Regions from separate parts of the Paenibacillus sp. PDC88 genome, predicted to be linked through region 2. Evidence: riboswitches for the same ligand, from Rfam matches in the RefSeq annotation. Region 2 holds a riboswitch; each other region holds the start of a gene.
What was found. A riboswitch is a leader RNA that binds a small molecule or an ion and turns the genes downstream of it on or off. The one in region 2 is predicted to bind cyclic di-AMP.

Region 1 (6,171 bases), on a different contig from region 2:
GAACTTGTTTCCAATGTACTCACTCTCCGTCCATTAAAATTCACATAACATCATATCCTTGTTCTTCAATGGTTTCTTTAATTTGATCTAATGTTATCTTGTCTTCGTTATAGGTTATCTCCACAGCATTGCTGTTCAAATCCACCTTTCCAGATACCCCTATACTTTTCAGTGCACCTTCGATGGAGTTCACACAATGCTGACAACTCATTCCCTCAACTTGCAAAGTCATATTTTTCATTTTAAATTCTCCCTTCAATATCATTTTTTATAGTGTTTCCCTATAGATAAAAATTAATTAATTTATATACCCCCCCTCCCTATATTAGATTCTTTTTTAAAGGGCCTTGTTAAAAGGTCCCTTTAATTCATCATTTATTTCTGTTTCAATTTACTATACCCCCATGGGGTATGTCAAGATACAAAGTTCTAATTATCAAAAACCAGGTATTCGCTGATTATAAGACTTGAGTTGTATAAATATATCCTATAACATAAAAGATACTTCGTTATTTAAACATCTATTTCAATACAAAACACGAGGAGTATATAGAATCATGATTACAGTATTAATAATAGACGATGAACAGAGAATGTTGGATTTATTGTCTCTTTATCTTACCCCCCTAGGGTATAAATGTATCAAAGTAAACTCAGCTGTAGATGCACTAATTTATTTGAAATCAAATCAAGTAGACATAATTTTATTAGATATAATGATGCCAGATATGGATGGTTGGGAAGCATGCGAGAAAATTAGAAAAAATTCGAGTATTCCAATCATTATGCTTACCGCACGGAGTGAAAAATCTGATATTGTAAAGGGATTAAATATCGGTGCTGACGATTATGTAATGAAACCATTTGATGATACTGAATTGGTAGCAAGGATAGAAGCCGTACTTCGGAGGGGAAAGACTGAAGAAGGAATAAATGGGTTATCTTTTAAAGGCTTATCCTTGATAAAAGATTCGTTTGAAGCCCTTTATAAGAATATAAAGATTGAATTAACCCCTAAAGAGTTTTATATGGTTGATCTTTTCCTCAATAATCAAAACAGGGTTTTCTCAAGAGAACATCTAATCAGTAAGATTTGGGGATATGATGTTTTTATCGATGATCGTACCATTGATTCTCACGTTCGAAATATACGCAAAAAACTTCGAGAAGCAGATTTTCCTGCTGATGATTATTTACACACCGTATGGGGGGTCGGGTATAAATGGACAAGTGATAAAAATAAATCATAGAAAATAAAAGCAGAAGAAGGCTTGTAAGATGCTCTCTTCTGCTTTTGTTTAAGACAAATCACTCAGCAGCTGGTGCTAACTCATTTTCTGTTACCCATTTATGATTCTTAACTTCTTCGCTACCTGTAGTTGGGGTAAAATCAATCATATACACCGTTGTTCTTTCAGCAGAGTCAATTTTTACAGTTGCACCCTCCATACCTTCCATGTGAGATGCCTCTGTTTGCACTTCAGCCCCAGGCGCTAATGGTTCTTCACCTGCATCAATTAGTTCTTCATGAATTACCCATTTATGATTTTCTACGGGTTCTCCACCTGTAGTCGGGGTATAAGAAATCGCATAGGCTGTAGTATCATAAGCACCAACAATAGTTGCTTCAGCGCCTTTCATTCCCTCCATATGCCCTTCTTTAATAATTGCTTTAGTACCGACAGGATACTTAGGATTTTCTGCTTCCTTTAGATACTCTGGTACTTCACCTGAAGTCGAATGGTTCATCTCAGAGTGATCCATTCCTGTATTTTCTTCTGTACCTTGATTCATGTCCGTATTTCCATTTTGATTTTCATCATTAGCGCCACCGCACGCAGAAAGCATGAGCGCTGTGATTAGTGTAATAATACCGATCATCAATTTTTTGTTTTTGAACATAATTAATTCCTCCTTTATTTACCCTCACTATAACCACTAAATTTGCAGAAAATATGGAGCAGTTAGACATAAAACCTTACAGACGACACATTTTTAATTAAACAAATTCCAAAGTCATTTTAAATATTTCCTGGAAGGTGTACATAATATACATAAAAAAGTTATTTTGAAATAAGAATTTTCTTCTAAAAAATTAAGAAAAGAGCACTAGCAAAGTGCTCTTCTCTAATATTCCTTTTCTAAATACACTTCAAATCTTGTTCCTTTCCCTACTTCACTAGATACACGAATAGATCCATTGTGTAACTCAACCAACATTTTCGTTATGGCAAGTCCTAGACCGGTTCCTCCATGTTCTCTCGACCTTGATTTCTCGACCCGGTAAAATCTTTCAAATAAGAAGGGTAGTTCTTCTTTTGAAATTCCTGATCCCGTATCTGTAACCGAAATACATACCATATTATTATTAACTTGCTGTGCTGATACTTCTATAGAGCCCTCCTTCGTATACCGAATGGAGTTATCCAATAAGTTCAAAAAGATTTGTTCAAGTCGACCAGGATCCCCACTAACTATAAACGTTGAGTCGATATGATTTTTAATTGTTATCCCTTTGTTCTCCGCTCTCATTGACACTTTATTGACAACTTGTTCTATAATTTTACTGATACATACCGAATCTTTATATAGTGTCAATTTACCTTCTTCCATCTTAGATAAATCGAATAAATCAATAATCAAGCGATTAAGCCGTTTAGCTTCCTGTGATATGATCTCTAAGTACTTTTTCATATCTTCTTCCGTCTCATAAAGTCCCTTTGATATTACGTTCGCATAACCTTCAAGGTACATAATCGGTGTTTTAAGTTCGTGTGAGATATTAGCAAAAAACTCAGTACGTGTATCTTGATATCGTTGCAGGTCTTTTGCAAGATCATTTATTGCAGCTGCTAATGAACCAATTTCATCCTTAGTACTCACTTCTACTCTACTATCAAGATGACCAGCAGCTATTTTTCTAGTAGCTTTCTCCATTTGAACCAAAGGTCCAGACATCTTTCTTGATAAAAAAAATGAAACACCCACCGCTATGATAAAACCGATCAATCCAGTTAAACATAAGAGCTGCCTCACCTCCAGTATAGAGGCATTAACGATATCAAGAGAAGAAATCACAAGAACTCCACCCCCAATATCCAACAATGGTTTACCAGAGATTAGGTAGGATTCTCCATTCTCAGCACTATAGTTTATCATTAATGATTCTCCGTTAAGCAATCTATTGATTTCAGTTGCGGTAATGAAATTTACATGATTATTAGAGGCCTTACTTGATTTTCCTAATAATTCCCCTTGCCTATCTAAAACAAAGATCTCCACCTTCGAAAATTCTGCCATAGTGGATATCAAATCTGTAGGTATGCTCTTACTAGAATGTACCATTTCAACAAAATGAGATGCCATTTCGGCCACATCTTGTTCTGATTTTTGATAATACATATTCGAAAAGATTTTATCAACGACATATCCCAAGGAAAGCAGAACCACTAACAGCAGAGATACGATAATAATTCCTAATTTAAAAGCTATTCGATTCATTTTGATGACCACCGTTCTATTAATTTTTCCAGATATATGACTTAAATTATTTATCAAATATTTCAAGTAGTAATGTTTTTCAAAATTCTATTGTAATTTCGAAACCCATGATCTCCTTAAAACCCAAACGTTTATCCACCATAAGCATAAGATTGTTTATTATTATTATACGCCTGAACTTTGAATATTTTGTGCATAAGCCATGACTTACCGATTTAAAGTTCTTAGTTCTGGCTATAGTTAGCTTTTCAAAGTGATATTTATACTTCGAACTAATCATTGATTAAATTAGCTTTTAGAAAATAGATTTTTTATTTTCACTCGTTATCTCCACATATTCTGCACATTTTTGGTTAATTTACATTCAAGTCCTTGAGTATGTATCGAGGATTAATTGTAAATAGTAATTACGTATGTAAAAAATTAATCACTGAAAGGAGAATGGAAATGTCACATGAACAGTATAAACAATGTATAGAGGAATGCTTACGATGTATGGTGACTTGTAATCACTGCTACGATGCTTGTTTAAAAGAAGAAGACATTAAAATGATGGCAGAATGTATTCGTCTAGATCGGCTATGTGCCGACATCTGCTCTTTTGCTGCAACAGCAATGAGCAGCAATTCACCATTTATCAAAGAAATTTGCTCATTGTGTGCTGAGATATGCCAAGCATGTGGTGATGAGTGCAAAAAACATAGTCATGACCATTGCCAAAAATGTGCGGAAGCTTGTTTTAAATGTGCAGATGCATGTCGTAACATGGCTGCATAACATAAAAAAGTATACTACTTTTATAACCGCTCCCAGTAACTGGAGCGGTTATTTTTGATTAAATCTGAAACAGTTTTTGAAATAAAAAAAGACATATTAATTACAAATTTGTTATGATATTACCTGTCATAAAATATGACCCACTTCTTGTTAAGTTGTCGATTATTTATGAAAAACCTTTCTAAATTAAATAAATCCTCATGAAATCATAAGAAGCAACAAATTTTACAGGTTATAATTGACAAGTCTCGATTTATACACTACAGTTATTAGTGTTACAATATTTTAATTATTTTGCCGAATTTAAATTTATTTAAAACGGGGGAACCACTTTGGGTGAATTGTTCAAAATAGTGTTGAATATAGGTAACCTTCTACCGAATCCTTAAGCTAACTCCGTAGGCATCGAAGGGAGAATATTATACTTGAAAAAAATTATCATGTCTTTATTAGGGTCTGTTATTATTATTTCTTCTGGTACCACAAGTGCATTTGCTGATGACAAATCAAAATTACAATCAGAAGTCAGCCAAGTGGTAGGAACACCTTATAAATGGGGAGGAACGACCGCAGCAAGTGGCTTTGATTGCTCCGGCTTCATATTATACATATTTGATAAATTTAATCAAAACCTTCCTAGAACCTCAGCTGCTCAAGCTAAAACAGGCACTGCGGTAGCAAAAAGCAATTTAAGAACTGGGGATTTAGTTTTCTTCAATACAAGTGGAAAGGGAATATCTCATGCGGGAATTTACATAGGGGATGGACAATTTGCTCATTCTTCGAGCAGTAAAGGAGTAAGAGTAAGTAAACTCTCGGAAACATACTACAAGCAACGGTACGTTACAGCCAGAAGAACAATTGATGATAAGAGTTTTTCTAATATGGTTGATGACTCTCATTAAAGAGGGAAGGACAAGCTATATTTACAACCCCGCCCTTATGAAGGGGTTTTGACTGAATTATTTCGAATCAAATTTTGATACACAATCTGCCCGGCATCTTCATGAAATAAGCAGCCGATCGCTATGACCCATACGTTCTTACGTTTCCCGTTACTTAACGAAATGAAGCACCTGAAAAACAGAAACTGATTTGAACAAATTACAGTAATAACTTAAGTCTCTGTGCACATAAAAAACTCTACATTTTTTCTTTATAGATGCCACTTACCCCCGGATATTAACTTCCGGGGGTAAGTGGCGTCGGGAGATCTTAGTATATACTTTGCCTTGGATTCAATATTACTTTATAAATAGACTCTTAGTATAAAGAGAGAAAGTGCATTGATAAGTGTTAACTCGGTTTAAAGCATACGATGGTTCAGTTACCAAGTTCTCGAATTTATCGAAACCGTAGGTTGAGATTGCTTTTTCAGTAAGCCTGGTGTCGACACTTTACTCCATTAGCTACATTATCTGAAATAAAAAAATCGGATATTAGCTGGCACAAAATTAGCTAGTTACATATAGTGGGGTAAGCGTAAATATCGGGAACACAAATACAGTAACAAAAATATTTGCAACTGAAGCTCCGATGTTTCTAACACTGAAAAGGGTGTTCGGCCGTCGTTGTGCAGATTAGAGCAGTATAGAATGAAACGATTTAATGAGTATTTAGCTGGCGTACCTTGCTGGACACGCTATGATAAATACCTTTATCTTTTCAAAGCGTATAACTGTGATGTGTAGACGCTACATTGATCACTATGGACATTTTTCATTTTTATACTCCACTCTATTTTCTGTTGCAATGTAGAAAGCCCTATCAAGTACAGAGCTTTCTATTATATTATTTGATTTATTCAGTTGAACGAGGTGCTTCGGTTAACCCGATTTCTGCATCGTATGCATCAAATATTTTTCGAGCAATGGGCGCAGCGCTCATAGAGCC
Region 2 (6,171 bases):
CCAGGAACATTGGTATATACTCACTGGAAAAGGAAATAACGGCGGCGATGGACTCGTGTGCGCCCGGCATTTGCAAGAGGCAGGTATGAAAGTAACGATTGTTTATGCTGTTTCACCTTCAACGCTGGAGCAGGATGCTGCACTTCAAAGGGATGCGGCTGCGGCATACAGCATTCCGGCAGTCGTATATAGCGAGAAGGAGCCGCTGTCATTTCATGGCGTTACCGGTATTGTAGATGCGCTGCTGGGTACTGGAAGCAACGGTGCGCCGCGCAAGGCTTATGCAGCCTTGATCCGTGAGGCTAATGAGAGCGGACTCCCTATTGTCTCAGCAGATATTCCAAGCGGTTTAAATGCAGATACGGGAGAGCTCTATGAGCCTCATATCCGGGCAGAGATAACAGTGTGCTTCGGGTTGTTGAAACGCGGACTGACTCAGTATCCCGGTGCAGAGGCAGCAGGCCGCATCGTTGTAAGATCCATTGGAATTCCTTCTAAGCTCGCAGCGGATCAGGGCGGAACTGTACAAGTCCTTACAGAAGAGGTGCTGGAAGGGTCGCTTGGAATGGATCTGGCGCTCCGAAGATCAGGCGAAGGGCATAAGGGAACCTATGGACATGTGCTGCTTACTGCCGGGACACTTGCCATGAGCGGGGCCGGGCTTCTTAGTGCGCGTGCTTCGCTCCGGTCAGGCTGCGGTCTTGCCACTTGGGCGCTGCCTTACGAGCTGATGCCGCATGTCATCGGCAAGGTGCCTGAGCTGATGCTCGCCGATGCGGTGAGAGGAAATGACGGGCTGTGGACGGAGGAGTCAGCCGAGCGAGTTATACAGCTTGCGGAGGGCAAGGATGTACTGGCCATTGGGCCGGGGCTTGGGCGCTTTGAGGGAGATACAAGGTGGCTTCGCCGCATTGTTGAAGCATGTGATGTACCTATTGTACTTGATGCCGATGCACTCAATATGGCTGCAGCAGGAGGGGAGGATTTCTTCCTAGGGATGTCCCGGACTGCACCGCTCATTCTGACGCCGCATCCAGGGGAGATGGCTCGATTGATGGGGATATCTACGAAGGACGTCCAGCGAGATCGGATTACCCATGCGGAAGCATATGCAGAGCGTACAGGCGTTATCCTTGTGCTCAAGGGCTCGCGCACGGTCATTGCTGCTCCTTCAGGCAGCACCTATATTAACCTGACCGGACATCCCGGCATGGGAACCGGAGGGGCGGGGGATGTGCTGACCGGCATCATAGCGGGTCTATTGGCCCAAGGTTGGAGCGCTGAGCAGGCAGCAGCATATGGTGTATATCTGCACGGACTCTCCGGAGAACGTGCTGCTTACAAGCGGCATCATCCGGGAGGCATTACCGCCGGCGACATTATTGACGCATTGTAATACAGCGTATTGGCAAGGATCCGCCGGTAAGGCGCCTGCAGACAGATCTACAAGTCAAATTTAAGGACACGCAGAAGCGTGTCCTTTTTACGTTCTGAATTGAAGTGTATCTAACCGCCGCGGGTTTTATCATCATGGGAATCTAGAAGGAATAATACGTCAGCCCATACTCCATCAAAAAAGAACGAACGAGCAGTCTGGAGCTTATGATAGAATGCAGATCTTCGTCCGCTTCCTGCATCATTTGCAGATCTGCGAGTGCTTCCTCGGCTATTCGGGTCCGTTCCATTCCCCATTCCTGCTCATGATCTGCAACACAGAGCTTGGCCTGCTCCACGGTCAGCTCCTTCAGTACGGCAAACACAGAGATCCATGGGATCAGATCCCCCGGAGCACTCTCCTGTGGCAGCTCAAATTCGGCAAAACCGTGTGCCGTCCCGCAGGTTATTTTAAATAATCCGCAGTAATGATGTTTCTCCTCTGTCAAATAAGGAAGCCGGCGTGAATCATAGCGTATGATTTCCATCGAGCTGATCGCATCCGTCTGGTAAGCAGGTACTGAATTATTCCCCATATAGGCGAGTGCCACGAGCATTCATCCTCCATTAATCATCCTCATTATTATGTTGATCATCATATAGCAGATGCCACCGAGGAGTAAAATGACTCTTGTTCTAAAAAAGCCTTTTTTTTAGCAAATTGGACGAAATGGATGAAAGTAAGCGGTTAATTCATGGCTAATCTCGACCTATTGAACCTTTATCTATCGTTGTCAGCTTCTTGCGCAAAAAGCAAGAAAAATGGAGTTAGAGAGAGTAATGAAGAGAATAATGGAGATATCAATCCTCTCATGAATTCAAATTCGTATATATGGGGACCGGACTTTCTTTACAGCGCATCGGGTGAGGATTATGATTCATGGCATAAAAGCTTAGCGCCATACAATTTCATACCGCTTAATCCTTAAAAGGAGCGGGGGAACCATTGAGGCCTGTTATAAGGCTTCTTGGGGTGAATCCTAAAGAGCATAAAATTTGTGCTTCGTACAGGTAGGGCGACTCTCACGCCCGAATCCGACAGCTAACCTCGTCAGCGTATCCAGAGAGACTTTCTTATATCCGAGCTCTTAATAGGCAGCGGCTTGTTCCCGCCTGCCTGAATAAGAAGCTGTGCAGGAGAGATTTCTCTTGCCCAGCTTCTTTTTTTATGGCCGGATGGAAGGGAGAAACAGGAGGGGAATGAACAGATGTCCGTTGAAGACGACGACGTCATCATCGTATCGGCCGGGAGCAAGCCCGGCAGATTATTCATTAAGACACTGAGAATGAAGGGCTTGCCATTCGCGATCATAGTTAGCTCTGAACATGAGCGTAAAGAAATGCAAAGGCTCTATGCGGAGCCGGTCATCCAAGTGGATTTCTCTGAACAAGCACCTGAGCCGCCTGATTTCCATGTAGGTAATGTATTTCTGTTCGAGGAGAGTCTGCCGGTGTGCTGTAAGTATATCCAAGTTTGCCGGTCATGGACTTGTAAGCCAATTTATGTCATTACAGAGCGAAGCAAACCGCGGCTCATCTACAGAGGGCTTGGTGCGACACATGTCATCTACAGCCGCGGCAGCGACTGCTCTTTCTTACTCTAAACCGGAATCGGGAGGTGCTAAGCAAATGCTGGATTTTATCATGATTGTATTGATCAGCTTGTTGACGCTTATTTCAATCGGAGTTATTAAAGGCTCAGACAAAATCACTTCGGAAGGGAGCGAACAAAAATGATGTGGGTGCTGCTCGCTATTGCAGCTGCTGTATTCATTTATTTGGTCTACGCACTGCTTAACCCAGAGAAATTTTGAAACCGAATTAAGAAATTAATTCGACTAACAATGAGCTAATGATAACTACCAGGAGGCTGATAAGTCGATATGTTAACCGTTATTTCCGTCTGTGTGACCCTAGCGGTCGTGCTCCTGCTGGCTCGTCCTGCAGGTCTATATATTGCAAGTGCATTTCGTTATGAACCAACCCGGATCGATCCGTGGTTCAGATGGATAGAGAGACCCCTCTATGCTGTCAGCGGCATCAAGGAGACGAATCAAACCTGGAAGCAGTACGCAGCTTCCTTTGTCATCAGTAATACGGTCATGATCGTACTCGTCTATCTGATCTTTCGGATACAGGCTCATCTGCCGCTGAACCCGAGCGGTGTAGCGGTTATGGAGCCGACGCTTGCTTTTAATACGGCGATCAGCTTCATGACCAATACGAATCTGCAGCATTACAGCGGAGAATCCGGTCTCAGCTATTTATCACAGATGATCGCCATTGTGTTCATGATGTTCACTGCACCGGCTTCGGCCTTTGCGGTCGCGATCGCATTTATTAGAGGACTTACGGGTAAGCCGCTCGGTAACTTCTTCGTGGATGTCGTTCGAAGTATAACAAGGGTATTGCTTCCGGTTGCTTTTGTATCAGCTATTCTGTTTATTGCTGCTGGTGTTCCACAGACGTTAAAAGCAACAGCAGCGGTAACGACGCTCGAAGGTGGTGTGCAGGAAATTGCAAGAGGTCCGGTAGGCTCTTTCCTGTCCATTAAACAGGTGGGGAATAACGGCGGTGGATTTTTCGGAGTAAACTCGGCTCATCCGTTTGAAAATCCTAATGTATTTACGAACCTGCTGCAGATGGTGCTGATGCTTCTGTTCCCGGTGTCCCTGCCCTTCGCTTATGGCAAAATGGTGGGAAACAAGAAGCAGGGACGTGTCCTGTTCGTCTCCATGGCGATTATGTTTCTCGTGCTGATGGGGGTATCACTCGGTGCTGAAACGAACGGTAATCCTGCAATGGAGGCTGTTGGAGTTCAGCAGGAAGGCGGCAGCATGGAGGGGAAGGAAGCTCGCTTCGGTGTGGCCTTGTCTTCTCTATATTCGGTCGTAACGACCGCCTCCGAGACAGGAGCCGTCAACACGATGCATGATACACTGACACCGCTTGGCGGACTGGTCACTTTGGCTAATATGATGCTGAACACGGTGTTCGGCGGTATGGGAGCCGGCTTCCTGAACGTGCTCATGTACGCACTCATTGCTGTCTTTTTATCCGGTCTTATGGTGGGACGCACCCCGGAATTTCTCGGCAAGAAGCTGGAGGGCAAAGAAATCAAGCTGATTGCGATCAGCCTGCTGATTCAGCCTCTGCTCATTCTGGCTCCTACAGCGCTGGCGCTGTTCACCAATGCGGACACGATATCAAATCCTGGATACCATGGTCTGTCACAGGTCCTGTATGAGTACACTTCATCGGCAGCCAATAATGGCTCCGGATTTGAAGGCTTGGGAGATGCCACACCGTTCTGGAACATTTCTACCGGAATTGTCATGTACTTGGGCAGATATCTCTCCATTGTGCTGCTGCTCGCGGTTGTAGGATCACTGGCTGTGAAGAAGAGCATTCCTGTGACCTCAGGTACATTTAGGACGGACACCTATCTGTTTGCCGCGGTCTTTGTTGGTACGGTACTGATTGTAGGGGCACTAACTTATCTCCCAGCGATGGTGCTTGGGCCGATTGCAGAGCATTTGACGCTGAGCAGATAGTGCAGGAATGATTTTCATAAAAAGTTGAAGCTCTTATTTGAATGGAGGAACGTTCGTCAATGGGACAAAAGAAATCAATGCTGAACAAGAAGCTCGTGCAGAGAGCGATGCTTGAAGCTGTCTATAAATTGAATCCGAAGGTGATGCTGCAAAATCCGATCATGTTCGTCGTCGAAGTGGGTATGGTGATCTCGTTACTGTTGACCCTGTTTCCGGATCTGCTCGGTACGGAAGGTTCACGGGGATTTAATCTGACCGTCACGGTGATCCTGCTGATCACGGTCTGGTTCGCTAATTTTGCCGAGGCGCTTGCTGAAGGGCGGGGGAAAGCACAGGCCGACAGCCTGAAGCAGACCAAGCAGGACATTAAGGCAAACAAGGTGGCTGGCGATCATATCAAGGTGGTATCCTCTTCAGAGCTCCGTAAAGGCGATGTCGTATTTGTGAGAGAAGGCGAGCTGATACCGGGTGATGGCGAAGTGATTGAAGGGCTGGCTTCCGTCGATGAATCAGCAATTACGGGAGAATCGGCACCAGTCATTAAGGAGGCTGGCGGGGATTTCAGCTCGGTGACGGGCGGAACAAGAGTTGTCAGTGACCAGATTAAGGTCCGGATTACGAGTGATCCGGGAGAGTCGTTCCTTGACCGGATGATCTCCCTAGTGGAAGGTGCCAAGCGACAGAAGACACCGAATGAGATTGCGCTAAACACCGTACTGATGAGTCTAACAATTATCTTCCTGCTCGTTGTTGTTACGCTTCCGTTTTATGCGGATTATCTGGGAATCCAGCTGGGGATTCCAATCCTTATCGCTCTGCTGGTCTGTCTGATTCCGACAACCATCGGCGGTCTGCTGTCTGCTATCGGGATTGCAGGCATGGATCGGGTTACTCAGTTTAATGTGCTGGCGATGTCTGGTAAGGCCGTGGAAGCTTCAGGGGATGTGAGCACCATTATATTGGATAAGACGGGTACGATCACTTATGGTAACCGAATGGCAAGTGAGTTTGTGCCGGTTGGAGATGAGACGCAGCAATCCCTTGTGTACTGGTCTGCCGTCAGCTCAGTGAAAGATGAGACGCCGGAAGGGCGATCGGTGCTGGAGCTCATGAAGAAGATGTCGATCACGATGGATGAAAATGCAGCTGAAGGGGAGTTTGTACCTTTTAGAGCCGAGACAAG
Region 3 (6,171 bases), on a different contig from region 2:
ATTTCATGATTAACTCCTGTGATTCATTTGATTCAGTTTATGCTGTAGCTTAGAGATCAATTTAGGATCTGCCTCATCCAATGCATCTATCATATGACCAACAACCAACTCTCCAAATTCACGGATTAGTCCTTGTGTAACCTCTTTAGTTTGGTCTGATAAGAACTGCTCTTTGGTTTGTAAAGGTTCATAAAAGGTGGTTTTACCCCTGCCACTTCCATGAGAATTTTTTTGGAGAAGTCCCTTCTCTATTAATCGATTCATAACGGTCATCACAGTATTGAATGAGAGCGGTTCTTCATGGTTTAAAATCGTTTGAACATCTCGAATCGTTGTTCTTTCACTGGCCCATAAGATCTCCATGACCTTTGCCTCGAGCGGCCCGAAAAATTGGTTCAAACCATGTTCGTGAACATTAAATTTTTTGATTTTCATTTTCTCACCTCTATCACTAGAGATTGTAGTAATAATAATTATTGCTGTCAATTGCAGAGGTTGAATCGTTATTTCGTTTTAGTCCAGTTCTCTCCACCGTTACTGCTTTCATAAACAGAATATCTATCCGTAATAATCACCAGACGGCTGCCATCCTCTTTAGCTGATTTAATACCTAGTGGCATTTCCCCATTTAATTTAACGTCTATTGCTGACCATGTTTTAAAATCTATTGATTTTTGGAATCCACTCTCTGTCATGATGACAACTTCGTTGTTAGGTAAAGTTAAAACTTGATAAACAGGCCCATTGGTTAATTGATTTTCTCGAACGGTTCCACTTTGGATGTCATATCGGATAAGCCCCGCTTCGGTTGCAGCCAAAATTGATGATGGAGCACCTGAAATCATTGAGATGGAATACGCACCAGCTGGTAAACTCGTTATACTCCGCCATGTATTTCCGCCGTCCTTTGTTTCATAAAGGTTTTCACCTTCACCTGCTAACATTACAAATAAATGATTGGAGTCGTCCGGATCCATCGTTAAATAATGGGCATCAGGTTCATCAGGTTTTGCTAGGTTTGGTAGTCCGTTTTCTATAACCTGCCATGTCTTCCCGCCATCTACTGACCTTTTCACAAAACCATGACCGGATACAAAGATCCTTTTGGGATTACGTGGATCAATTTCCAAGCCCATAATATCATTTGAACGAAGTTCAAAAAGTGTCCTTTGAAACTTATCGTTATTAAGTTCATAAACACCTGTATGAGTGCCTACCCAGACCGTTTCATTACCAGGTGAGTAGCTAAATATGTGTGGATGCGTATTAGAGTCCGCATTCAGTGTATCAATCGTTGTATCATTTGGCTTTTTCACATTTCCCCATACAGCAAAACCAATCAAAACAATCATAACAACAGAAAATAAAGTGCCTATCCCTGAAGAATTTCCTTTCCCTTTTTCTTCTAAACTTTTATTCATAATAATCAGTCTCCTAACTTATTATTAAATAATATTCTATTATAATCAGTATAAGTGTAGATTTTATGATCACTTTCTCACAAAGTATTTAATAAAAAGTCTATGAAGAATTTCAAAATGAGAGGTTCTAACTTTAAGAATCTTCAAATTAGATTTAGAATCTGCTTCCACTTAACGAGTCGGGTCGGGTATAAAAACTGGTGCCACAATGCGAATAAATTGTTCATATTTTCTTGAGTTATCGATTTCAATTTCGGTTATCCTTTAACATACCAACAACATGATTTAGATTATTCCATTTACCAATGCCGCTTATTATAATTTGTTCGATCATAATATCTGCGATAGAACTATAAGTCATGCTTAATAGTATTAGAGATACTTACTAGTCTCATTCTTATTCAGTAAATGTCATAGAACTACCAACGAATCGCTGCACTAATGGCGTTTAAGCCTATTAAATAAGGTTTGTTCGTAGAAACTAAACGGATTATATCTACATTTTGTTTAATGATCTGTTGCAGGTGTTCAGTTTCAAGATAGTGGCCTTAGTGAGGGTGGCTCTATTAATACACAAACAGCTCATAGAACCTTACCTACAATGCTGATTCTTTTAATTTCAGAAACCTAAAGCTAATTGGGTATTATCTGTATGGTAATAGAATAGTTTTATTCCAAATGGTAACGTGCAACTCTATACCCACAACGGTTGTAACTAGGAGAATGACTGGGTGCCTTCCTTTAAACTAAAAAAGCATGTAGTGTTTAAAAGCAGAGGGGAGTTTAATGAATTCAATATTTTAACAACAATTACACTACAAATTGTAGTCTAATTGTTAGGACTAGTCAATTTTTGATTTTGATATTTCTGTTGTTGTCCAAATGCATAATTTTTATTGATGATACATCCTCTTTAACAAAGACTTTGTTAAAAAATATCTAAAGCTAGAATAGATAGTAAAAAACAAACCCGTAATGAACTGACCCCTGTCAAGTAGACAGTAATTTAAAAGCATCATTAAGCAACCTGAGTCCGATATTCATACGGGCTTAGGTTGTTTAGTTTCTGTTGAAAACGTTGGTGGTTGTAGAAATGGATGTACCGTTGGACGGCATGCTCTACTTCCTTACTAGTACGAAAAGTGTATAGATTAAAACACTCCGATTTAAAATGACTAAAAAAGTTCTCCATACATGCGTTATCCCAACAATTCCCTTTTCTCGACATACTGGCAATCATCCCGTATCTTTTAAGACGTTGGTTATATTGGCGAGAGGTATACTGGAACCCTTGGTCACTATGTAGGAGAATTCCTTCAACTTTTTGTTTTTTTCTTGCCTTTGTGAGGGTATCCATCACAAGCTTGAGATCATTTCTTCGACTGATCTGATAGGAGATAATTTCGTTGTTATACAAGTCTTTAATAGCTGATAAGTATAGTCTCTGCCCGTTGAATATTAAATAGGTAATGTCGGTGACCCATTTCTCATTTGGTTTTGAAGCTCTAAATTCTCTGTTTAGAAGATTACTCGAGATCACATAGGCTTCTCGTTTCCCATAATAAAGTTTTTTCTTGCGGACGACCGCTTGAATCCCCATCCCGTTCATCAATCGTTGGATTCGTTTGTGATTTACTCGTAGTCCGTATTTCTTTTTAATCCATACTCTGACCCGTCGATATCCGTAAATTCCTCGTACCTCTTTATAGCATTCCGCTATCTTCTTTTTAATCTGTCTATTCTCAAGTTGCTTAGGTGAGGTGAACTTTTGCCTTTTTATCCATCGGTAATATCCACTCCTCGAGACTTGAGCGAGTCGACAAAGAAGGAGGACGCTATATCCGTTTTTGGTCAACTCCTCAATCACAGCAAACTTTTTGTTACAAGGTACTAAATCCATTCCACCTTTCACATCTTTAAGAGCTTTTTTAGCAATTCATTTTCAGCTTCAAGCCGTTTTATTTTAGTCTCAGGATCTTCAGTTCTTGTTCGTGGTCTACCTTTACCAGGACCTTTTGCTAATCCACATTTTTCTTTAAGCCCTGTTATTCCTTCAATTTTAAAATGCTCCACCCAACGGCGTACCAAAGAGTGATCGATTCCTAGCTCTTTTGCAACCGTTTTGTAGCCCATGCCATCTTTCAAGTATAAATCCACCGCTTTTTTCTTGAACGCTATATCATACGTTTTTCTAATTTCCCCCATAATAAATCCCCCCATAATAGACAGAGTAATGTGCTTGCTTTTTTCTGTCTACTATGAGGGGATCATATCATAATTACCTGGGCTTGTTTAATTACAAATCGTATTAGTGCAATACACTGACCATTTTTGTATAACTTTGTTTAGAGATGGTACGTCTTGCTGTAACGTATCGATCCTTGTAATATTTCTCAGTTAGTCTACTAATTCTTACACCTTTACTGCTGGAAGAATGAGCAAATTGCCCACTCCCGATATATATCCCCGCATGTGATATACCAGCACCACTTGTATTAAAGAATACCAAGTCACCAGGTTTTAGATTATTCTTTGATACCGGGGTACCAGTTTTTGCTTGGGCATTTGAGGTACGAGGCAGATTCAAATTGAATTTATCAAAAATGTATAATATAAATCCCGAACAATCAAATCCACTTGAAACTGAAGTCCCCCCCCACTTGTACTGGGTACCTACAACTTGACTTACTTCTGAACGCAATTTGGATTGATCATCAGCAAATGCATTGGTCGCACCGGCAGATAAAATTAAAGCAGAACCAATTAACGATATCATGAATTTCTTCAAACACATATTCTCCCTTCGGATGCCTACGGAGTTAGTTAAGAGTTAGTTAAGAGTTCGGTAGAAGGTCCCTTTATCCTTTCCAGTCAAGAATAATTCACTCAGAATGAATCCCCCGTTTTCAAAAATGAAACTAGGCAAAAAAATTAATTTTTTGTAACCCTACATAATGTAGTACATTTTCGTATATGTTGTCAATCACATCCTTCAAATCCATCTTTTATTTCATTTCATGACAATTTTCATTCAAATCGCTGCAATATCTAGAAAAATGAAATGAAAAATTCCACATTCTTTTTATAGTTGTTGATTATATATAAATAACAATTTTGTAACTAATTTAATTTCAATTTCCATGAAAAAACTCTAAGAGACAGATTACAAAATGCAGAATCAGTTAACTCACTCTACTATAAAGGAAGGAAAGGTGCATTCAACAATACAAACCTCCATTCATTTTAGAAAGATTACATTGTTGATTATTCAGTTTGTTTTTACCTCAACAAGCCTCACCACATCTGCACATACTTCATAATAAATATCGGCACGGTCTCTCGTGCATAAACGCTATTCGTTTACCTTGCATGCCTGCCATCGATCCACCATACAAGGTCAGTATTCTTCAAATACATTTTGGTATTGTTCATGAACAAAATCCAAGATTTATGTTTTAGTGTCAATCATCACCTTTCAAACTGTTTTAAAATATCCGGAAACCAAATCTTCTCATTGCTTTACTAGGACTTGAAACCTTTTGTAGGATTGAATATTATATAACCCAAATTTATGTAGAATTTGTGAAGAAAGCTTAATAAAAATATAAGATATTGGTCTTGTTATTGAACACAAATTACATAATTTTAGTTAAAATTAGTTTGCATTTTATCGCATCTTTCCATCTCCTATAAAATTCCTTTATTGTATCCTCGTGAAAAGAATGCAAATAAAAATCTAAACTAAATACATTGTACATGTTTAATTTAGTCTTAATGGGTAAAAATACTACGTGATGTAGTCCTACTTTCTTATCTATTACTTCACACTAAAGATCCTATGACGAGGTGAATTCAATGTATAATGACCCCAAAAAAAGCGTGAAACATCAATCACTGAACAATCATACGCAAGGGCACGAAAGTGAGAAGCATGGTGCCGAGCACCATCATAGTGGGGATAAGCATGCCGGTCATCATGTAGATGATTTTAAGAGACGCTTTTGTATTTCACTAATTATCACCATTCCTATCATAGCTTTATCGCCCATGATTCAGATGTCAATTGGTGTAAATTGGCGTTTCCCATATGACACTGTCCTGCTGTTTCTACTGTCTTCCTTTGTCTTCTTTTATGGAGGTAGGCCTTTTCTAGTTGGTGCATATCGGGAACTAAAACAAAAGAACCCAGGAATGATGACGTTAATTTCGCTAGCTATCGTTGTAGCTTACGTATACAGTTCATTAATCGTCATCGGGTTGACTAATGTAGATTTCTTTTGGGAACTAGCAACTCTTATTGTTATAATGTTGCTCGGTCATTGGCTAGAAATGAAATCTATTTTAGGTGCATCTAATGCGCTTGAGGAATTAGTGAAACTAATACCCTCTGAAGCACATCTTATTACTGTTGATGGAATCATCAAGGAAGTACGCGTGTCGGAGTTACGCCCAGATCAGAAAATTTTGATAAAACCCGGGGAACGAATTCCAGTAGATGGTATCGTTGTCAAAGGACAATCATCGCTTGATGAATCCATGCTTACAGGAGAATCTGTCCCTGTTATCAAAAATCCTGGAGATAGACTTATTGGAGGAGCTATTAACGGTGAAGGAGCATTAACTGTAACCGTAACTAATAGCGGCGAAAAGGGTTACCTATCCCAAGTTATTTCGCTGGTTAAGGAAGCCCAGGAATCTAAATCTAAAACTCAAAATTTGTCAGATCGTGCAGCAAAATGGTTGTTTTATG
Region 4 (6,171 bases), on a different contig from region 2:
AAAAAAAGACCCCTTTAAATTAAGGAGTCCTTGTGACACAAATATTTCTTCTATAAGCTTCAGATCGCCGCTGGTGTGACCTTAAGAGTGGACAAATCCTGAAGGGGAGGTAAGCCTATCCGATAGCTCCCTCTGGACTCAAGCCCGCCGACACCGTCACTGCCGCTAATCGTGTGATGGATAATATCATTAATGTTAATGGTATCCTTTACGGAAGTGAACGCCGCCTTCGCTGCCACATATACAGGATCAAGCGCATGTATTAATACCCGGCTGGGGCTGCTGGCAAAATTCGCACCTGCACGGATCAGTGCTTCAAAATGAGACTGACACGCACCTGCAACGATCGTCAGCGCATCCAAATGCCATTCATATTGTCTCGCTACCTGAACAGCTGTAATGAAGTTTGATGAATTCTTATAATGATTGATGTTATACAGATCATAGGGCTGTCTGCCCTTTAGTACTCCGTCATGCCCCGTAATAACGACTATATCAGGACGTGAGCGCGGCAGGAGCCGATATAGTGTATCTGCCATGGAAGCTTCATGTACATAATGGCCTTCTGCGGGTACACGCAGTCTTTCATACAATGCCATGCTTTTCTTAAGATAATTAGGATCTCCATCCAGATGGAGCACCTTGCCAGGCATTTCAAAAAAAGAAGGAGACTCTGTCTGTGTGTTCTTGCTCCACTCATCAACTAACCCCGCCTGGTTACGCTGTGCTTGCTCCAGACGATGCTTCTGCAATAGCGAGTAAGATTCGTTTGCTTTAATATGTGCCAGCCGGGTCTTGTTCGTCTCTGGCTCATACGGCACTCTGATCAGATCATTCAGCGGAGAATCCGCAAGGAGCCTGAATTCAGTTCCTTTAATGACTGCTTTATCCTTCTCGAGGCCCTCCACTCGGAACGTGACATCTCCCCCATACGATTTCCGAACGACCAAGTCTCCTATATTCATCAACGTTATCACCTCTAACCCTATGTTATGGGCGAGGCAGGGCTTTGGTTCATCTCTTTTTTCGTAATTTGCGGAGTACAAGGCTCTTCAGCGTCTTAACCTTTAATCCCTGCTTCCAGCAAGACATCGCTTAGACGGGCGTACTCTTCAATACTGAGTGTCTCTCCTCGTCTCGCAGGTTCAATCTCAGCTGCCTCCAGCAGGGGCTCCAGCTGATCTCTGTTTTCTTTGGTAAAGAAACGGCTCTTCAGATTATTTGCGATGGTCTTCCGTCTTTGTGCAAATGAAGCATGAATCACCTCGAAGAAAAACTTCTCATCCTTCACTTCAACCGGAGGCTTCTCTCTTACCTTTAACTTAATAACGGCAGATTCAACATTAGGCTGCGGGATAAAAACCGTATGAGGAACGATACAAACCAATTCAGGCTCGCTGTAATATTGCACCGCGATGCTGAGCGTCCCATAATCCTTTGTTCCTGGAGAAGCAGCCATTCGTTCTGCAACTTCCTTCTGAATCATGACAACGATGCTGTCGAGCGGGAGCTTCTCCTCCAGCAGTCTCATCAAGATCGGTGTCGTTACATAGTAAGGCAAATTAGCAACGACGCTGACCTTATCCATGCCTGCAAAATTTTTTGCAAATAATTCAGGAAGATCTGTTTTAAGAACGTCTCCATGATGTACATATATATTAGAGTAAGGTTCCAGCACTTCGGTGAGGATCGGTATCAAGCGTTGGTCTATTTCGACCGCAGTTACCGTCCCTGCACGCTGTGCAAGCTTCTCTGTTAGAGCACCGATTCCCGGTCCGATCTCAAGTGCACCTTTATGTTCATCCAGATCAGCAGCATCCACAATTTTATGGAGTATATTTTGATCGATCAGAAAATTTTGTCCCAGGCTTTTTTTGAAAGAAAAACCGTGTTTCGCTATGATCTCTTTCGTTCGTCTTGGCGTTGCAATCTCATCTATATTTTTCACGTTCTCATGATCCCTCACGTTCTATTTGCTCTAGTGCTCGTACAAATTCCTCACGACTTATCTGAAACATCGTCAGCCGCTTATGCAGCTGCTTGCCATTACAATATCCTATGCCCAGAATGTTACCCAGCATCATACGCCGATTTGCGGCGTCCTTATGGACGATGAGTCCGGCTTCAATCAGATCTTGCCAGTCTATGAGCGGCTTAGCTCCATCATAGGTTGTATGCACCTTGGACAGTGCTGCGCGGATAGAGTCAGGAGATGCATTCTCCACACCAATATCACCTTTGCGGGTCGCATCCTGCTCCTTAATGAAGGCATGCTTCACGCCGGGAATCTTGTTCGATATTATTTTGCGAATTCGCTCGCCTGCATGATCAGGGTCCGTAAAGACGATAACACCTCTTCTTTGCTGAGCAAGCTCAATTTTCTTAAGTATACGGGCGTTTATAGCAGAACCGCCGGTTTCAATTGTATCTGCATTCACTGCACGCTTGATGGCTACGGTATCATCCCTGCCTTCAACGACAATGATTTCTTTAATCATGACCACATGACTTCCTTTCTAAACAAAAAGAGAAGAGGAAAAACTCCTCTTCTGCATGTAAGAGGCAAACGATAGACTTGCTGTCTAAACTTTCGTTCACCTTATATAGCATCACCTAATCTTGATGTTAATACTATAACATCAGGGACGCATTGTAAAATATATTTTAATTCAGTTCCGGCTTCACCGGACCGATAACGTATACTGTTTTACCTTTTTTGCGACCAAAATTGAGTGCCTGCTCCAAGCTGTCATAATACACATCAATTTTGTTGCCTTTGATTGCGCCGCCTGTATCTTCGGCACGACGGAATCCTACGCCTTCAATGTATACCCACCATCCGAGAGGGATCACATCAGGGTCAACTGCAATGGTACGCCCTTCCTGTACACGCGTGCCGGAAGCCGTCTTCGTACCAATGCCCTCTTGTTCTGAGGAATAGGCCGTCATAGATACATTGCTTAGCACTTTTTTGGCCTTGAATGTAACTCCGTCCTTCGTGACAGAATCGCTGTCACTTGAAGCAGATACCTTCTTCACTTTATCAGCCAGATTTGCTGACGATTTCGAAGAGGATGCATTAGAAGCTTTAGAAGCAGTTGCAGTTGCAGCTTCAGCTTCACTTGCAGAGGCAACCACGGTTTCCTGAACTGGCTCAGGCTTCTTCTTCGTTCCTACGGCAATGACCTTGTCGACACGGTTTGTTTGAACCTTCTTGCCCGTCATTTTCTTGGACACCAATTCGCCATCCTGGAAGGTCTTCTCGATCGTCTGGACGATCACGCCTTCCTTACCGCTCTGAATGACCCGGTTATCGCCCTTGTACAAGCTTGGGTCAGCCGTCTTGATCACCTTGAACGGAATCGAAGCTTCTTGTGACGCTGTTTGCTTAGTCACCCGGACTACTCGAATATTAAGATCTGCCTTCACCGCAGTGTCAGCAGCAGGATATACTTTATCATCTTCTGATACTTCGATGCTATGAGCAGCAAGTGCTTCCTTAACGGTATCCTGTGTTGTATAAACTTGCTCTGTCTCACCGTCTGCCGTTACGTTAATCGCTACGGCCCGGTTAATTGTTACTCGATCCCCATCTTCAATCTCATCACTCAAAGACATCGATACTTCGTCATGTGGACTGACTGCGATTGAATGCTCATCCAGCACTTCACTAAGCATTCCTTCACGTGTTTCCAAGGTTTGAACCTTGCCGTCCACGACAATTGAGATTTCTTTGCCTCCCTGACCATACACAATGAGTGAGATCATGACTAACAGTGCGATTGAGAAGATTGCGACTAGTGTGATCTGACGCAGATTCTCATGCTTCCATCGCAACGCGAAAGACTTGCTGGATGATGGTGACTCATGGGTCTCCTCTAGTTGGAAATTTCCCACTTCCTCCGTCCTCCTTCATAGTCCCGCCGTCAAGAGTATTGCATGATTGTATTTGACGCGACTATACCGATTTGTCTACAAAACCGGAGAAACTCCCGTCCGATTCTGCATCATGTGCCACTCTTCGCAGCATGATGTCACCTCCTGTTAACCAACAGTATGACGACAATGTAACTTTTATTCTCCTAAAACAAAGAAGCCAAAAAAGAGTTTAAGAGGAACTCTTTCGTGGCTCCGATAAGTTCAAATGAGAATATCGGAAACATCATGCACGAGTTTTGCCTCTTCAATACGCTTACGGAGTTAGCTGTCGGGTTCGGGCGTAAGAGTCGCCCCCGCTCAGATCCAGGCTGCTCATGGCAGCTGTCCTTTACGTTCACCCCAAGACTCAAGTGTTGAAATCAAATACAGTGGTCAGAGCAAGAGAGACAACTCTCTTAATTCCATCTTCTGACTAGCAGCAGACCACTATATCGGTTCCCCCGTTCTTTGTTAAATTACAAAAGATTCAGCGAGAATGACTCATGAAGTGAATTCAAAGTGGTAAATCAACTCAATGTAAAATGGACTTTACCAACAATCAACAATTCACTGAAACGATGATATCCTGTTTCGATACATGTTGTAAAGCAGTATTCAACTATGTTTTTCTAAATAATTGGTTAAAAATTTGTAATAATCAGCGAAAAAGTCTTACAAAAAGTTTAATCGCTCCGTTTTACTCACTTTTTCGCCTATTTTCCTCTGTCTTTTAACGAATGTCAAATCGTTCCAGTGCATTTGCGGTCGTAATCTCTGCCAATTCCTCCACAGAAATCCCCTTCAGCTCGGCTGCCATTTCTGCTACCAAGGCCACATGAGCTGACTCATTTCTCTTGCCGCGGAATGGATGTGGAGTCAAGTATGGAGCATCCGTTTCGATCAAGAGCCGGTCAAGCGGTACCTTTGCAAGCACCTCTTTGGGCTGCTTCGCGTTCTTGAACGTAATCGGCCCTCCGAAGGAGATATGAAAGCCCATATCCAGCGCCATTTTTGCAGTTTCCCAGCTGCCTGAGAAGGAATGCATCACTCCGCCCACTTCATGCGCCTTCTCTTCACGCAGAATTCGAATAATATCTTCATGCGCATCCCGGTTATGAATCACAATCGGCATAGCGATCTCTCTAGCCAGTCCGATTTGTTTGCGCAGCACCTCATGCTGAACCTCTTTGGGAGAAGTATCCCAATGATAATCCAAGCCAATTTCACCGATTGCAACAACCTTCTCATGTTTACATAATGATGCAATCCATTCTAAATCTCCATCCTTCATCGTGATGGCATCGACAGGGTGCCAGCCTACTGCCGCATAGATAAAATCATAGGTTTCAGCAAGTTTCATCGTAGTAGGAATCGTTTCCCGATTAAATCCTATATTAATCATTCGGGTAACCCCCTTTTCGACAGCGCGCTGAATCACTTCCTCGCGGTCAGCGTCGAACTCAGGTGCATCCAAATGGGTATGTGTGTCGAATAACATCATATATTCTTACTCCTTTCAATGCTGTATCTTGTCTCACATTACTTAAACATGCCGGCAATTTCCGGTGGAAGCTTGGGCAGTGCATTCATCAGCTTCTCCTGTGGGAAGTATAAATGATAATTCCCTTTTTGCATGCCGCTAATGGAGCGAACAATCTCGGATACTTCGGATATATCTCTTTGTCTTTCCTGCTTGTCTAGAATAATGATCTGTCTCTTGCTCCCCGCAATATCAGGTCGGAACACATCATACGGCAGATCGGTAGGAAAATCAATTTCAAGGTCATAGGCTGGATTCAAGCCTGCCTTGAGAAATGCATCTTCAATCCGCTTTATATCCTTCTGCTCAATATAATCCACTTCCACATACTTATAGAGCTTACGGTCCAGGAACCGGGTACAAAGCTCACTCAGAATCGGATCCTTCTCATATGTCCATTCATTAAAGGCAGCCTGAATCGTGGATTCATCGATACGAAGATAGTCTGTGACCGATACATCCCCCTTAATCAGATGAAGGAGAGGTCTGAGCATGAAGTCAAATATGTACCCTTCTGCTACAAGTTCCTTGGCTCTTCTAAAGATTTGACGCAGGACAATTTCGGAGCTTCGAGTGACCGGGTGAAAATACACCTGCCAATACATCTGATATCTCGACATTAAATAATCCTCTACGGCATGCATTCCTGAATCTTTAACGACAACTCTCCCCTGGTAAGGACGCAGCATTCGAAGTATGCGGTCAAGGTCAAT

Region 1: another riboswitch for cyclic di-AMP. It lies ahead of BLW49_RS23385 (C40 family peptidase); the one in region 2 lies ahead of BLW49_RS17060 (hypothetical protein).
Region 3: another riboswitch for cyclic di-AMP. It lies ahead of BLW49_RS23460 (C40 family peptidase); the one in region 2 lies ahead of BLW49_RS17060 (hypothetical protein).
Region 4: another riboswitch for cyclic di-AMP. It lies ahead of BLW49_RS25835 (ubiquitin-like domain-containing protein); the one in region 2 lies ahead of BLW49_RS17060 (hypothetical protein).

Annotation. Positions count from the first base shown of each region.
Region 1 is NZ_FNNT01000010.1:19,553-25,723, forward strand. It holds gene BLW49_RS23355 (heavy metal translocating P-type ATPase) at 1-14, opposite strand, end outside; gene BLW49_RS23360 (copper ion binding protein) at 41-241, opposite strand; gene BLW49_RS23365 (response regulator transcription factor) at 558-1,250, shown strand; gene BLW49_RS23370 (YdhK family protein) at 1,309-1,902, opposite strand; gene BLW49_RS23375 (sensor histidine kinase) at 2,128-3,501, opposite strand; gene BLW49_RS23380 (four-helix bundle copper-binding protein) at 3,949-4,278, shown strand; cyclic di-AMP (ydaO/yuaA leader) riboswitch at 4,564-4,698, shown strand; gene BLW49_RS23385 (C40 family peptidase) at 4,704-5,183, shown strand; gene BLW49_RS23390 (peptidoglycan D,D-transpeptidase FtsI family protein) at 6,079-6,171, opposite strand, start outside.
Region 2 is NZ_FNNT01000005.1:250,259-256,429, reverse strand. It holds gene BLW49_RS17070 (NAD(P)H-hydrate dehydratase) at 1-1,396, shown strand, start outside; gene BLW49_RS17065 (hypothetical protein) at 1,539-1,985, opposite strand; cyclic di-AMP (ydaO/yuaA leader) riboswitch at 2,340-2,507, shown strand; gene BLW49_RS17060 (hypothetical protein) at 2,643-3,038, shown strand; gene kdpF (K(+)-transporting ATPase subunit F) at 3,168-3,248, shown strand; gene kdpA (potassium-transporting ATPase subunit KdpA) at 3,318-4,988, shown strand; gene kdpB (potassium-transporting ATPase subunit KdpB) at 5,048-6,171, shown strand, end outside.
Region 3 is NZ_FNNT01000010.1:39,223-45,393, forward strand. It holds gene BLW49_RS23435 (M56 family metallopeptidase) at 1-7, opposite strand, end outside; gene BLW49_RS23440 (BlaI/MecI/CopY family transcriptional regulator) at 10-435, opposite strand; gene BLW49_RS23445 (WD40/YVTN/BNR-like repeat-containing protein) at 504-1,421, opposite strand; gene BLW49_RS29545 (IS3 family transposase) at 2,440-3,321, opposite strand; gene BLW49_RS23455 (transposase) at 3,330-3,626, opposite strand; gene BLW49_RS23460 (C40 family peptidase) at 3,730-4,209, opposite strand; cyclic di-AMP (ydaO/yuaA leader) riboswitch at 4,214-4,356, opposite strand; gene BLW49_RS23465 (copper-translocating P-type ATPase) at 5,277-6,171, shown strand, end outside.
Region 4 is NZ_FNNT01000014.1:11,088-17,258, reverse strand. It holds gene yabG (sporulation peptidase YabG) at 60-965, opposite strand; gene rsmA (16S rRNA (adenine(1518)-N(6)/adenine(1519)-N(6))-dimethyltransferase RsmA) at 1,061-1,948, opposite strand; gene rnmV (ribonuclease M5) at 1,953-2,498, opposite strand; gene BLW49_RS25835 (ubiquitin-like domain-containing protein) at 2,665-3,897, opposite strand; cyclic di-AMP (ydaO/yuaA leader) riboswitch at 4,175-4,421, opposite strand; gene BLW49_RS25830 (TatD family hydrolase) at 4,649-5,419, opposite strand; gene BLW49_RS25825 (HD domain-containing protein) at 5,458-6,171, opposite strand, start outside.